Regions from separate parts of the Peribacillus sp. NPDC097225 genome, predicted to be linked through region 2. Evidence: riboswitches for the same ligand, from Rfam matches in the RefSeq annotation. Region 2 holds a riboswitch; the other holds the start of a gene.
The links. Region 2 has a riboswitch for S-adenosylmethionine ahead of mtnW (2,3-diketo-5-methylthiopentyl-1-phosphate enolase). Riboswitches for the same ligand answer to the same signal wherever they lie in the genome.
Positions count from the first base shown of each region.

Region 1: another riboswitch for S-adenosylmethionine. It lies ahead of ACIQXH_RS06515 (YezD family protein); the one in region 2 lies ahead of mtnW (2,3-diketo-5-methylthiopentyl-1-phosphate enolase).

Region 1 covers NZ_JBIWDJ010000002.1:122,322-129,977, reverse strand. Annotated here, with positions in the region: gene cysC (adenylyl-sulfate kinase) at 1-473, opposite strand, end outside; gene sat (sulfate adenylyltransferase) at 503-1,651, opposite strand; gene ACIQXH_RS06520 (phosphoadenylyl-sulfate reductase) at 1,679-2,383, opposite strand; gene ACIQXH_RS06515 (YezD family protein) at 2,551-2,667, opposite strand; SAM riboswitch class I at 2,836-2,943, opposite strand; gene ssuE (NADPH-dependent FMN reductase) at 3,184-3,720, opposite strand; gene pdxT (pyridoxal 5'-phosphate synthase glutaminase subunit PdxT) at 3,910-4,503, opposite strand; gene pdxS (pyridoxal 5'-phosphate synthase lyase subunit PdxS) at 4,506-5,393, opposite strand; gene pdxR (MocR-like pyridoxine biosynthesis transcription factor PdxR) at 5,524-6,951, shown strand; gene ACIQXH_RS06490 (D-serine ammonia-lyase) at 6,965-7,656, opposite strand, start outside.
Region 2 covers NZ_JBIWDJ010000001.1:75,611-83,266, forward strand. Annotated here, with positions in the region: gene ACIQXH_RS00330 (hypothetical protein) at 98-382, opposite strand; gene ACIQXH_RS00335 (DNA alkylation repair protein) at 485-727, shown strand; partial or broken gene ACIQXH_RS00340 (DUF2188 domain-containing protein) at 785-931, opposite strand; gene ACIQXH_RS00345 (CobW family GTP-binding protein) at 994-1,920, opposite strand; gene ACIQXH_RS00350 (cupin domain-containing protein) at 2,048-2,581, opposite strand; gene ACIQXH_RS00355 (methylthioribulose 1-phosphate dehydratase) at 2,603-3,229, opposite strand; gene ACIQXH_RS00360 (2-hydroxy-3-keto-5-methylthiopentenyl-1-phosphate phosphatase) at 3,232-3,888, opposite strand; gene mtnW (2,3-diketo-5-methylthiopentyl-1-phosphate enolase) at 3,891-5,123, opposite strand; SAM riboswitch class I at 5,280-5,436, opposite strand; gene ACIQXH_RS00370 (pyridoxal phosphate-dependent aminotransferase) at 5,552-6,736, opposite strand; gene ACIQXH_RS00375 (carbon-nitrogen family hydrolase) at 6,837-7,619, shown strand.

The DNA.
Region 1 (7,656 bases), on a different contig from region 2:
AAATTTTTAATGATACCTTTACGCGCCTTGTCGTAAAGACCTTTTGGATCACGGACTTCACATTCTTCAAGTGGACATTTTATGTACACTTCAATAAACTCGCCTTCTCCAAGCAGGTCCCGAACAATTTGACGATCTGCACGAAAAGGTGATATAAATGCCGTTAATACGAATTGACCACTGTCCACGAAGAGCTTGGATACCTCTCCAATCCGTCTAATATTTTCTGTGCGATCTTTTTCTGAGAAGCCTAAATCCTTGTTAAGTCCATGACGGATATTATCCCCATCCAAAACATAATTTCGGATATTCCGATTATACAACTCTTTTGCAACAGCATTGGCGATCGTTGATTTCCCAGAACCTGAAAGCCCGGTAAACCATATCACCGTGCTCTCATGACCGTTTTGCTTCCGTCTAAGTTCCTTCGTTACCGATGCATCATGCCAAGTTACATTAGTACTTTTACTCATGAGGATCCTCCTTCTAAAACTTACAATAATTAGTTATATACCTCGTTCTTCTTAAGCCCTTCTATCAATACTTCGATTACTTCTTTGCGGCTGAAAGTCGCTGGTGGAATTTCCCCATTCCGTAACATTTCCCTAACCTTCGTCCCAGAAAGGATGACGTGATCTTCTTTACCATGCGGACATGTTTTTGCAGAAGCCATATTCCCACATGTTTTACAATAGAAGCTATGTTCAAAGAATAATAATGTTATCCCTAACTCATCAGAAGTGAAGTTCCCGAAGATCTTTTGTGCGTCATACGTACCGTAATAATCGCCCACACCTGCATGGTCGCGTCCGACAATGAAGTGAGTACATCCGTAGTTTTTACGAACCATTGCATGAAAAATCGCTTCTCTAGGTCCTGCATATCGCATGGCTGCTGGGAATACCGCAAGTGAGACACGGTCCTTTGGATAATACTTTTCAAGTAATACTTTATAGCTTTCCATCCGAACGTCAGCAGGAATGTCATCGGACTTCGTGGCACCAACTAATGGGTTTAAGAATAATCCATCCACTATCTCCAATGCTGTTTTTTGAATATATTCATGGGCACGGTGAACGGGGTTTCTTGTTTGGAAACCGACAACCGTTTTCCACCCTTTTTCTTCAAATGTTTTTCGGGTATCAACTGGGTCTAAATAATGATCCTCGAATAATGGACGCTCGATCCGTTTAATAAGCTTGATTTTACCACCTACATATACATCGCCACGATTATATAGATTTTTTACACCTGGGTGATTCTCATCATCCGTTTGATAAACTAAAGTTGCCTCCACTTGCTTATCAGGTGTAAATATATCGGAAACGGCAAGGACTCCATAAGTTTGGCCCTCATGAGTTAACTTTACTTCTTCCCCGATTGTAAGAGCGTTTGCCACATCAGCGGAAAGTGGTAATGTAATAGGAATACTCCAGACATGCCCGCTGCTAAGCCTCATATCCTTTACTACTGTTTGATAGTCTTCTTTTGAAAAGAATCCCTCAATGGGGCTGTATGCTCCAGTCCCTATAAGTTCCAAGTCGCTTAATGAGATTTCATCAATTTCAACGGATTGTTCTATTTTAGTTAAATCATAGTCTGGTTCAAAGCGATTGATTAATGTTCCTCCGTGCGGCAAGCTAATGGTCATGCTGATTTCCCCCTGAATTTTTTATAATTATGATAAATGTAATCCGCATTCTGTTTTTTGGGCACCTTGCCATCGTCCTGAACGAAGATCATCAGCATTAATGGCAGGTGCTGTACATGTTTTACAGCCAATACTTGGATATCCATTATCATGAAGCACATTATATGGTAAGCCATTTTTATGCGCATAACGCCATACATCTTTCCATGTCCAATGAATGAGCGGACAAATTTTGATAGATTTGAATTTGTTGTCCTTGTTTATATATTCAGTCAATGCACGGGTTTCCGATTGCTCCCTGCGCAGTCCCGAGAGCCAAGCCGTCGCTGTTGATAATACTTCAGTGAGCGGCGTAATTTTGCGGATGTTACAGCATTGATTTGAGTCATGAAGCCATAATTCATCACCAAATTCAGCGGCTTGTTCTTCCAATGTCATTTCCGGTTTCTTCATTACAATGGAAAGCCGTGGGTAACGATTTTTCACTTGTTCGATTAATTGGTAAGTCTCAGCGAAATGAACATCCGTATCCAAGAATACGATTTTGGCGGAAGGATTAACCTTTGCCAGCAAATCTGTCAGTACAATTCCTTCAATCCCAAAACTACAGGCATAAATGAGTTTATCTCCGTACTCTGAATTTGCCCATTCCAATACTTCTAACGCGCCTTTTGTATCGCTATCTTCCGGGAACGAAGGTAATGTCGCTGTATCAATATTTTCATAGTCCACTAGCTCTGCCAACTCTATACCCCCTTTTAAGAATCACCCTATGGTACAGCAGATATCTTTGAAAGCCTTTGAAACACCATTTCTTATAATGAAAAAGGCGGCTTTAACCAATAGTTTCCTATTTATATCAGCTAAATCCACCTCTAGTTTTCTAGTCAGCAGTCCATTTATTTAATTCTCAATTTTTCGTTTCTTTCCATTTGTATAACCTTACCGTCCTGAACGATAAGGGTTATGGATCCATATTTCATAGTTTTTAGCATTTCTTGCAGCCTTTCAAATATTTCCCCCAGCTGATTTTCCTTTTCCAAGGCTATTCCTCCTTTAAGAAAACTCGTCGACTAGCTTGTCGTAAGATGATCAGCTTGTAAATGAATTCCCCCAAATTAATAAAATCAATCAGAAAAATCCTTCCATGCCAAGATGGAAAGATTGATAAGGTAATCTTATTTACCTTATCTTCCAAAATGATGACATTTTGTTGGATGTAGCACCTTGCATTCATGATGCAGGTTGCTGGACTTCAAAGGGCCAAATCCCTCCGTCGCTCTTGATAAGTTTTATTATTTTAAATATTAACACATATCAAATCATTGTCAATGGAGTTTTCATATAAATTAACTTGGTTTAATATTTTGGTTTAACTTCAATTATTATACACAAATAGTTCAAGTTTGTTACAGTGATTTGTTAAGCCAGTAAAAAAGGTTCATTCATCCTGAACAAGCTTGAATAAACCTTTAAAGTAGCCTATAACTTAACTCGTTGATGGGAAGGGTCAAGATAAAAAGAAGAAATCATCAATTTCTTCTTTTTTGTATGGCTTCTACAAATTCCTTTACTTGACTCTTTGTACGATCAAGTAATTCCACTTCCTTAATCGGATGTTTTGGATTCTGCTTATCGATTTCTTTATCCACAAAGTATAACCCCTGCATCGGTTCCCCTTTTAATATTGATATAAGAGGTTTCAGCGCATAATCTATAGCCAATAAATGCCTGTTGCTTCCCCCAACCATTATGGGCAAAACTGGCTTATCCTTAAACGCGCCCTCGGGTAATAAATCAATTAGAGCTTTCAACACTCCTGTATAAGATGCCTTATAGACAGGTGAACCAATAATGATACCATTAGCTTGCTTAATCTTTTCTGAAAGTCTTAGAATATCCTCGCTATCATAACGACCTTGGAATAAGTCGTTTGCAGAAAACTCGGTAATAGAATGATAGTCCGTTGTAAATCCTTCTTTTTCCACCAACGTTTGGATATATTTTAATGAAATATCTGTTCTTGATGGTATAGCAGGGCTGCCTGATAAAATTATAATTTCGCTCATATCTATTCCTCCTGTATGTAAAATCTGCAAAGGATCTGGGTCCTTTCCAGTTAAGCAACTTCAATTAATTATCTTAATTATCAGAAAAATAAAAGTCAAGTAACTTAATTGGAATTTATATTTTTGAAACACTAATAAGTATCGTATTATGCCATTGACTAAAAATCCTGCCCCGTTAGGGCAGGATTTTTAAAGCTTTTCAACTCTATTGATTGAGTCTTTCACCATTTTTAAAAAAAGTTGTATAAATCGTTGATCACCGGTCAGTTCTGGATGAAACGAACTGACAAGAACCTGTTCTTGTCTAGCCGCCACTACTTTCCCGTCATAACTTGCTAATATCTCCACATCTTCACCTACGCCAACGGCAAAAGGTGCTCTGATAAAGACACCCATGAAAGGTTCTTCCATTCCTTGAACTATAAGGGGTGCTTGAAAACTTTCCCTCTGACGACCAAAACCATTTCTATTCACTGTAATATTGATAAAACCAAGATGGGGATGTTCCAAACTAACCATTTCCTTTGCCACTAATACCATCCCTGCGCAAGTACCGAAAATCGGTTTTTTTTGTTCGAAAAATGCCGTAATCGGCTCCATGAAACCATAATGGTCCATTAGTTTTCTCATAGTGGTGCTTTCTCCACCCGGAATGATCAGGCCATCGATATCCTTTAACTGTTCTGGGTTCTTAACTAATATCGCATGCTCACCGGCTTCCTTGATTTGGTTCATATGTTCATCTACAGCACCCTGCAAACCTAAAACACCTATGGTTACCATGTTTACCATCCACGCTCCTGCATTCTCTCAGCTGGGGCCAACTTAGAAATATCAATTCCTTTCATCGCGCTTCCCAATTCTTTAGACAACTTGCCTATTAAATCATAATCGGTGAAGTATGTAGTTGCTTGTACGATGGCAGCAGCGAATCTATCGGGATTTTCCGATTTGAAGATTCCTGAGCCCACAAATACACCGTCTGCCCCAAGTTCCATCATCAGGGCGGCATCTGCAGGAGTCGCAATTCCACCTGCTGCAAAGTTTACTACAGGTAATTTCCCTGTGCGCCGGATTTCCTTCAGAACTTCATAAGAAGCACCAATATTTTTTGCTTCAGTCATTAATTCATCCTCGCTCAGCATGCATACTTTACGAATTTGAGATTGAACTTTTCTCATATGCCGTACAGCTTCCACAATGTTCCCTGTCCCAGGTTCTCCCTTCGTCCGAAGCATCGAGGCCCCTTCGCCGATACGTCGGGAGGCTTCCCCTAAATCCCGGCAACCACATACAAAAGGTACTATATAATCGCTTTTCAAAATATGATATTCTTCATCGGCTGGAGTCAGTACTTCACTTTCATCAATGTAATCCACTCCCATGGATTCCAAGATTCTCGCTTCCACAATATGACCGATCCTTGCTTTAGCCATCACTGGGATCGAAACAGCTTTCATCACTTCCTCCACGATCCTTGGATCGGCCATCCTTGCCACACCGCCTGCAGCACGAATATCTGATGGTACCCTCTCAAGAGCCATGACAGCCACCGCCCCCGCCGCTTCAGCAATTCTTGCTTGCTCTGCATTTATGACATCCATGATTACGCCACCCTTTTGCATCTGCGCCATTCCTCTTTTGACTGTGTCGGTTCCTACAAGCTTTTCCATTCTTCTTCCCCCTAATATTTGCATAATTAAGATTTGTTCATTAGTATAAGAAATAGTTGACCACATTGAAAGTGTCAGTTTTAATGAAAATGATAGGGTCAGATAGAAACCACGAAAAGGGCGGTAAAAAATGGATATGCTAGCATGTAATTTAAACCGTATGGATGAAGTGCCATTATATGAACAGTTATATTCACACATAAAAACGGAAATTGTAAATGGCCGGCTCCCTTTTGGTACAAAGTTGCCTTCAAAACGGAAACTAGCGGAATTTCTCCACATCAGTCAAAATACTGTCGAGACAGCATATGAGCAATTATGTGCAGAAGGCTATGTTGAAGTCATCCCAAGAAAAGGGTATTACATTCAAACTTCCGAGGATTTGGAATACACACAACCTGTGAATGCCCCAGTCGAAAAGACGGTCAATAACAAGAAAGATTTCCTGTTTCATTTTCACCCCAGCCAGATAGATACAGAAAATTTTCCTTTTGAAAAATGGCGTAAATATACAAAAAACACTATAGACATATCAAATCAAGAACTCCTTTTACTAGGAGACCCTCAAGGCGAATATGAGTTACGTTGTGAAATTGCCCATTACCTGTACCATTCTCGCGGAGTCCAGTGTGTGCCCGAGCAAATCATTATCGGTGCAGGGCTGGAGATTATACTGCAACAACTGATACTACTGTTTGATAAAAAAACAGTATATGGTGTCGAAGACCCCGGATACCATTTAATTTTACGGCTTCTGAAAGGCTATCCAAATGATGTGTATCCACTAGAAGTGGATGAAGAAGGCGTGAAGGTGGATAGAATCGATCAATCCAATATTGACGTCCTTTATATAACCCCTTCTCATCACTTTCCCTATGGAACGGTTTTGTCCGTTAACCGACGTACTCGCTTGTTGAACTGGGCTCAAGAGACGGAAAACCGCTATATCATTGAAGACGATTATGATAGTGAATTTCGTTATAGTGGAAAAACGATTCCCTCTCTACAAAGTTTGGATGCTGGTGATAAAGTGATTTATTTAGGATCATTTTCTAAATCATTGATTCCTTCTATTAGGGTCAGCTATATGGTTTTGCCTCTCGCTTTACTAGAAAAACATAAAGAGGAATTATCTTTTTACCATTCAACTGTCTCCCGAATCGATCAACATATTTTGACACAGTTTATGAGAGAAGGAGATTTCGAGAAACATTTAAACCGAATGAGAAAAGTTTATCGTAGAAAGTTGGAAAAGGTTTTGGAACTATTTAAACCCCATCATCAGCAGATAACGATAATTGGCGAGCGATCAGGACTTCACATCGTCCTCATCGTTAAAAATGGTATGAATGAAGAGGATCTTATCCTAAGAGCTTCAAATGCTAATATTAAGATTTACGGACTATCTTCCTATAGCATTCAACATAAGAAAGAAAGTCCACCCAAAATCATTCTTGGTTTTGCAGGAATTCCTGAGAAGGAACTGGAAAAAGCCATTCAACTATTGCTGGTTTCATGGGGATTCGACACAAAAAAAGAAGTTCAGAATGGTTACTGAACTTCTTTTTTTGTTACATTCTTGTTAAGTATCTTTCCATCATTTCTTTCGGGACCATACTTCCCCCTGTAGCCCATATGATGTGCGTGGACTGATTTAACCTTCCTGTCAATCCTTCCTTAATGATATACTTTTCTCCTTCTTCCCTACTGAATATTTGAACCGGTCCATATGCTCCTGCCAGGGCTGATGGCTCTAAATAATAAGCTTCCGTTTTAGCCATCATTCGAAGGAAGTCAAATAATCTTTCGTCCCCAATCGTGAAACTTCCACTCAACATAGAGTCCATCATATTCGAAACCAACTTGGAGGGTCTACCGACTGCCAGGCCATCTGCTTCCGTTTTATTATCCACCCCAAAATCCTGCACGGAAACTTTTTCATGAAGTCCTGTTGCCAACCCGAGCGTCATACATGGTGAATGGGTTGGCTCTGCGAAAAAGCAATGAACATTTTTTTGAAAGGCCAGTTTAAGCCCATACGTTATCCCTCCTGGGCCTCCACCCACACCACAAGGTAAGTACACGAACAGAGGATGTTCTTCGTCAACTATAATCGACTTTTCATTCAATTGCTCTTTTAGCCGTGTTGCGGCCGTTGCATAACCAAAAAGTAAATCGACTGAATTTTCATCATCAATAAAATGACAACTGGGATCGAGAGAGGCCTGTCTGCGCCCCTCCTCAACGGCTTTACTGTAGTCCT
Region 2 (7,656 bases):
GACTCCTCATTCGTTTAAAAGCTATTTTCAAATATTCTAACAATAAAATGTGAAAAAAGTATGAAGAAAAAAAGAAAAATGATGAACAACTCCCGCTTCACTTTGAAGCCAACAGTCGTTCCTGTACCGTATGGTAAGCTGAAATGATTGCTGTCTTTTCTGCATCGGTAAGAGAGGATTCCCTCACCCGATTGACACTTAAATGAAATTTATCATGAATTGGCTTCCTTGCCCGAGGATGGGCATTTTCATCCAAGAGTTCACGTCGGATAAGTTCTGACAGAACTCTTGACGGGTCTTCTTCCCCCTTCAATACCCTCCTGTTATTCCATAGGCTTAGATAAGCCTCCAATATTGTCTCATCATTCATTAAATTTTTCATCCATTTCCCTTCCATCCATTACTAATTTATACATATTAAAAATCATCTTCGTAAAGACTATAAGTATATTTTAACTTTATTACTTCTAAAGGAGTGAGTGAATTGTCTCAAGTATATCGTTGTCCGAATTGCAGGACAAATAAATCCCGTTTCAATCTCATTGAACAGGTTCCCACCCCTGTTAAGAAAGATCCGCAATCCGGTGAGATTGTCGAACAGTACTCAAATGATGCCCTTCAGCCGTTTCACCTAGCCTATAATGGTCCTGAAGTTCGAGTACAGTGCGCAGCATGTGGGCTTATTGAAGATGAGAAAACATTTGCAGCTTTTGGACTGCAGTCATAAAAAAATCAGGCCCATGCTTTAAGGGGCCTGATTTTTTTATTCTTTTCCGACTGCCATTTTTGCTCGATCAATGGCGATTGGAATAGCTTTCCCGTCCTCATATCCTTCATCAAGTAAAGCGTTCGCTATCTCAATGGCTTTTTCACGGACATCTGCATCAAGATTTTTCATTGAATTAGGATAATCGCTTTTGTTCCACGGCATCCATAACCACCTCCTCGATAACTAGTCCTCCTCTTTTCCCGGTTTCGATTGGTGGTAAACGTCTATATCGCCGCTTTCACTTCCAAAGCTTTTAACTCATTGATTATCTTCTCTTTATCCAGTTTTTCGCCGATTATGACGATATTCAAAGGCATTTTAATCATTTCATTCATATACAATGGCATCCCATAAGAATATTGGAATAAGTAAGGATGCTGCGAATGCGTGAAGGAAAGATATCCTTTCATCCTGTATACCGTTTCAGGGAGGGCCCTGAGCCAATCCTCAAAGTCGGTTTGATTAATGGTCCCTGTAAAAGTATGCACGATTGCACTTAAATGAAGATGGCTATGTACTTCGAGCTTTTGATGGTTTTTATGTTGGTTCCTATGCATTTGTTGCAGGGAACCTATAGATACGGCTGCATATTCCGTCAATAAACATACGGCTTCTGGATTCAACCCCTGAATGGAATAGATGAGTTGGGATGCTTCCATTTCACTTACCAAATCCGCTTTATTTAATAAGATGAAATCTGCGTGGTGTATTTGCTCGGACAACAACTGTCTAAGCTGTGGCGAGAGCTGTTCTCGGTCACGCCACCTCAATAAATCGACCACCGTGATAATCCCTTTATACTCTAACTTATTAGCAAAAAATGGTGACATGATTCCATCGAGTACTTCTACTGGATGTGCTGCACCTGTTGTTTCAATATAAACGGCATCTAGATCATTTTCGGTCAACAATTCTTGCAGCTGAATTTCAAGCTTGTCCTGAAGGGTACAACAAATGCAACCATCAAACAATTCCTTTAACGGTACGTCATCGCCAATCAAACCACTATCCACCGATACACTGCCAAGTTCATTTAAAAGCACGGCCACTTTTCTACCCGCTTCACTTTCCTGCTTTAATATATTTCGAAGAAGCGTCGTCTTCCCGCTACCGAGAAAGCCGCCTAATATATATACTTCGGTCGTTTTCATTAGTATCTTCTCCTATAATGTACACGATTTTTATTTCCGTTAAAATTTTATCATACTTTTCCCGCTTAAGCACCCTGCGGGGCCACATAAAAAAACCAGCCCGAAAGCTGGTTTTTTCACACTTTTATTATGCCTGAACTTCATCTTTTTCATATATCGGAACCCAGCCGGCCGCTGTAACGAAAATACGGACCGCGACTGTTCTTCTATCTTCCGCTAGCGTGAAGTAGTGACGAGTCGATTCAGGTACGCTGATCAAATCTCCAGGGTTAAGTCGGACATCGAACCATTTTCCCTCGCTACCCTGGATGGCGAAGATACTCGTTCCCCCAGCGATGAACCGTACCTCGTCATCTTCATGATGGTGTTCCTGCTTGAAGTTCTGCAACAATTGGTCCAAATTCGGATTGGAATCGGATAATGTGATAATATCATGCGCTTTATATCCTCTTCTTTCCGAAATTTCTTTAATCTCTGACTGGAAAGCATCAAGAATCTCTTGTTTATCTTCATCCGTAAGATCATATTTTTCCACCAGATGGGCTGGCAATTTTGAAATATCCCATTGTTCGTAAATTACGCCTTGAGTCTCTAAAAAGCTCTGAACCTCTTCATTTGTTTCAATTACTTCATTTGTTTCTTGGAATCTAATTGTAGCCATTATTTTTCCTCCTTTATATTTTTAGCTGAGCGAACCTGTCAATATCTTTTGCTGGTTAAGTAACAGCTGATATTGAAACAGGAATTCACATGCTTCTAAGATTTTTTTTGCTTCCAACCCGCTTTTTCCCCATACGGTTATACCATGATTTCTGATAAGCACCGCTCCTGAGTCTGCATCGACATAGGGACTGAATGTCTCAGCCAACAACGGAATATCTGCATGGTTATGGATGATGGGTATCTTCAATTCTGCATCTTCCTGCCATCGTCCAGTAGCCTTGATAATTTCATGATGACAAAAAGTCACTTCCCCAACTTCACTATATAACTCGGAAATCACGTTATTTTCTACTGTATGGACATGGAGGACGCAATTGGCATCCGTTTTCCGATAAATCTCTGTATGAAGAAGAGTTTCAGCGGAAGGTCTGAGCTCGGTCATTTCGACTGGTTTTCCTGACAAATCCACCAAAATAAAATCGGAATCTGTCTGCTTGCGTTTATCCTTGCCACTTGCGGTTATATAAAAAGAAGGGCTATTAGCCTCACGGATCGATAAATTTCCACTCGTCCCCATGAACCAATCTCTCTCGGCTAGTTCTCCCTTTATTTGCGCTAGTTCCTGCCACTCTTTTGAAGCTGTCACCCTTACACCTCCTGCATTTTTTTTAGAATATCAATCACATCATGGAAAGTTTCAAACTCTTTATGGGGAATGGCTTCTGTGCGGCACTTTTCAAGGAGCCTGTCACGGGCAATAACAAAATCTGCCTGTTTAGCCGCTTCAAAGTCGGTAACGGAATCTCCAATCACCAATTTATACTGATCCTTTGTAGAAAGCTTTCTCATAATCGTAGGTTTACAGCAACCACACCCATGATTACATTGGTCATCACAAGTATGCGGCCACTCAATCATAATTTCTTCCTGACTGAAGTCGGCATGATTACAGTAGACATTCTCTACAGGTAAGAGGTCATTCAAAAGAGGTTCAACGAAAAAGTCCATTCCACCACTGACAATATAGAGAGGAATATCTGATTTTTTTGTAAATTCCACAAAATCACTGAACCCTTGGCGAATACCCGCTGTCTCCTTCACATATTGAATGATGTCCTCCTTTAAATCGCTATCCAGCAGGGAAAACATTTCCCCTACACCGTGGGAAATGCTGATTTTTTGCTGAAGAACACCATCTTTTAATGCCTCCCAGCCGGGCGGGGCAAACTTCTTCATGATTGAGATGATATTATCCGAGTTGGTGATCGTTCCATCAAAATCACAGAAAATGATCGGTTTGACCATGATTATAGCCCTCCCCATAGGGCCAGTGCTTTTTGAAGTTCCTCATCTTCCTCAGCCGCGATTGACAATGATTTTCCGGAAAGGACAGCTTCTACTGCGGAACGGAAGGCCTTAGCTCCGCCTTTTGCACCATCCGGATGACCATGGACGCCCCCACCAGCATTGATCACACTTTCTATCCCAAAATCCTTGATGAGATCTGGAACCATGCCAGGATGGATACCTGCCGATGGAACCGGGAAAGTCCTTTTCCAAGATGTTTCATTTCTCGTCAATCCTTCAGCAATCGCCAATGTCTCTGCTTTATCGAGTGCCACATTTCCGTATGGAGAGGGAAAGAGGGATAAATCTGCACCTGATATCCTCACCAGTTTTCCAAGGAGAAGCGGATAGCTGAGTCCATAAAATGAAGATGAAGCTAATGCTCCGCTATATGCCGGATGAGCCATGATCGGTAAGTTGATCCGGTCATTTTCGCGTAAAGCCTGTAGAACATCCAATCCATATGTATGAACATTAAATAACAAGGCATCTGCGCCGGCTTCGGCTGCCAGTTCAGCTTTATCCAATAGTTCTAGTGTTTTTCCTGACAGGTTCACAGCATATAAGGTTCGATGTCCCGTTGTCTCATAGATACCTTTCAAAATGGCCTTTCCGGTTTTGACTCTATCGATGAAAGGCGTCTGATCTTGGTCAAAAAGAATCTCATCGTCCTTGACAAGATCGACTCCTCCCAATGCCTGTTGCTCCAATTGTTCATTATGAAAGGCAAGGTCTCGACCTAACACACCTTTAAAAATACTCATCACTAGGGGGCGGTCAAACACATCAATTTTTTCCCTGATCCCACTAATTCCGAATCGAGGACCTGGAAAGGCTTTTTGAATATCGCCGACAAAGTCCAAATCCATCAATTTGATTTCCCCATCCAATGACAATTTACCGAATACTGTCGTCAAGATAGCCGGTAGATCATTAGAAAAATTACCTGCCGGGTAGGCAATCCTGATTGTTGAACGGTACACTTTTTGACCGAAATAGAGATTAACTCGCTCTTCTTCGGGAAGGGGTGTTACGGAAACTACCCTACCTTTATGTTTTTCCAGTTGCTGTTGCACCAAGTGAGGAAGTTCAGTCCATGTCCCTACAGTCAATCCTAACGCAATGCCTTCTGCTTTTTTCTCATGCTCTCCTTTGAAGTCATGAAGTAAATACGTAGCGATTATTTCGCTCATCTGATCACTCCCAATACGTAAAAGTCATTCTTAAAGTTGTCATTGTTGGTCTTTCCTTTAACAAGCTTCTAACCATCTGCGAACAAAGTTGCACTCCAATTCTCTGTTAAACATGTAAAAGCCCCTTCCTAAAGAAGAGGCTTTGAAAAAGCCATCTTCTTATCTCCCAGCTCTATAGCTGCAAGAATTAGCACCGTGCCTTACGGAATCAATAAATGATCCGGCGGTATTATCTCCGCCCCATTTCACAATGGTATTACAGTCGGTTGCTGGGCTTCATCGGGCTAGTCCCTCCACCTGCTCAAAATAAGAAAATGCTATTATATTTTCGTTTATGTATCTTAACTAAAAATTTAGAATTCTTTTTTATATTCTTTCACGCAATTCATACTTTGTCAATAGGTATAATGTTCAAACTATTCAATATCTCACTGATTTTCTTTGAATATATTCAATGTACGAATTCTTTCTACCGCTTCTTGGAGTCTGTCTTCTGAAGTGAGAAGTCCCACCCTGACGTATCCTTCACCAAATTCACCGAAACCATTTCCTGGTGCAACTGCTACATGGGCATGTGCCAGTAAATGATCTGCAAAGCTCGCTGAAGTATATCCTTCAGGGACCTTTAGCCAAGCAAAGAAGGAAGCATCTGGAGCCTGGACATCCCATCCAATGGATCGTAACCCTTCGATAAATACATTTCGTCGTCCTTCGTACATGTTCACGAGTTCCTTCACACACTCTTGTGAATCCAGTAAAGCGCATGCCGTGGCTTCTTGTATTGCGGGAAAAAGGCTGACGTAAAGATGATCCTGCAATAATTCAAGCGATTCGATGACACTCTGGTTGCCAACCGCAAAGCCAACCCTCCACCCCGCCATGTTATATGTTTTAGAAAGGGTGTAAATTTCTATCCCCACTTCTTTTGATCCTTCTGCTTGAAGGAAGCTTACCGGTTTTTTCCCATCGAACCCAATTGCACCATATGCGAAATCATGGACCACACATATCGAGTGTTCTTTTGCCATGGAAACCGTTTCTTCGAAGAATTCTGCTGACGCCGATGCTCCTGTGGGATTATTGGGATAATTCAAGAACATCATCTTCGCTTTGTCAAAAACCTCTTTATCTATTTCCTTATAATCGGGAAGAAAATCATTTTCTTCGGTCAAGGGCATAATTTCCGTTTTAGCTTGGGCTAACGCTACACCTGACAGGTAATCTGGATAGCCCGGATCAGGCACTAAAATTGTATCGCCTGGATTCAACAAGCATTGCGGTAATTCGACTAGACCAGCCTTTCCACCGAAAAGAATCGCCACTTCCGTTTTAGGATCTAGCTTGACGCCATATTCACGTTCATAAAAGAGGGCCGCAGCTTCTTTTAAATAGGGAAGCCCCCTAAAAGGAGAATATTTATGATTCATGGAATTTCCTGCTGCTGTCTGCAGGCTCTTCACGATATGTTCAGGAGTCGGTTGGTCTGGATTTCCCTGCCCAAGATTAATGACATCCTTGCCTTCTGATGTTATGTTATTAACTTTTTCGACTAAAGAAGCAAAAAACTGCTTTGGAAGCTCTTGAAGAAGTCTGGATTTTTCGAATTGCACCATCTTTGCACCTTCTCTGAAATTTCTTGAAATTATAGTCACAAATGATATATGTTTATCTTAATCTTGTAAAGTACTTTTTTACATATGGAGGTTTTAAATGATGAAATGGAAAATCGCCTGTTTACAAATGGACATTGCCTTTGGACAGCCAGATATAAATTTTCAGGTGGTAGAACAATGGATTGAAAAAGCTGTACAGTCTAAACCGGACATCGTCATGCTGCCGGAACTATGGACAACCGGCTATGACTTAACGAGATTACATGAAATTGCAGACGAAGAAGCAGAACAAACCATTACCTTTCTAAAAGCCCTTGCAACAAAACACCGAATTAACATAATCGGTGGCTCGATTGCAAAGAAAACTAAGGAAGGCATCTATAACACAATGCTCATCATCGATAAAGAAGGCAAACTGGTTAAAGAATATGATAAACTCCATCTGTTTCAATTGATGGATGAACACCATTACTTACAACCTGGCAAAAAAGACGGCTTATTCTCCCTCGATGAAAAGATTTGCGCCGGATTCATTTGCTATGATATCCGGTTTCCGGAATGGCAACGAGCCCATACGGTACGAGGTGCGGAGGTTATCTTCGTGACCGCCGAGTGGCCAAAGCCTAGGCTCCATCATTGGAGGGCACTGTTAATCAGCCGGGCAATCGAAAATCAAGCCTTCGTTGTGGCTGTGAATCGTTCCGGTTCTGACCGCAATAATCATTTTGCCGGACATTCCATCATCATCGACCCATGGGGAGAAATCATTTGTGAGGCTGGTGAAGAAAAAGAACTTCTACTCGGCACCCTTGACTTAGAAAAAGTAGGAGAAGCAAGAAATAAAATACCCGTTTTCGAAGATCGGCGGCCCGATTTTTATTAATTTCCCATTGACAAACTATTTGAAATATTGATATCAT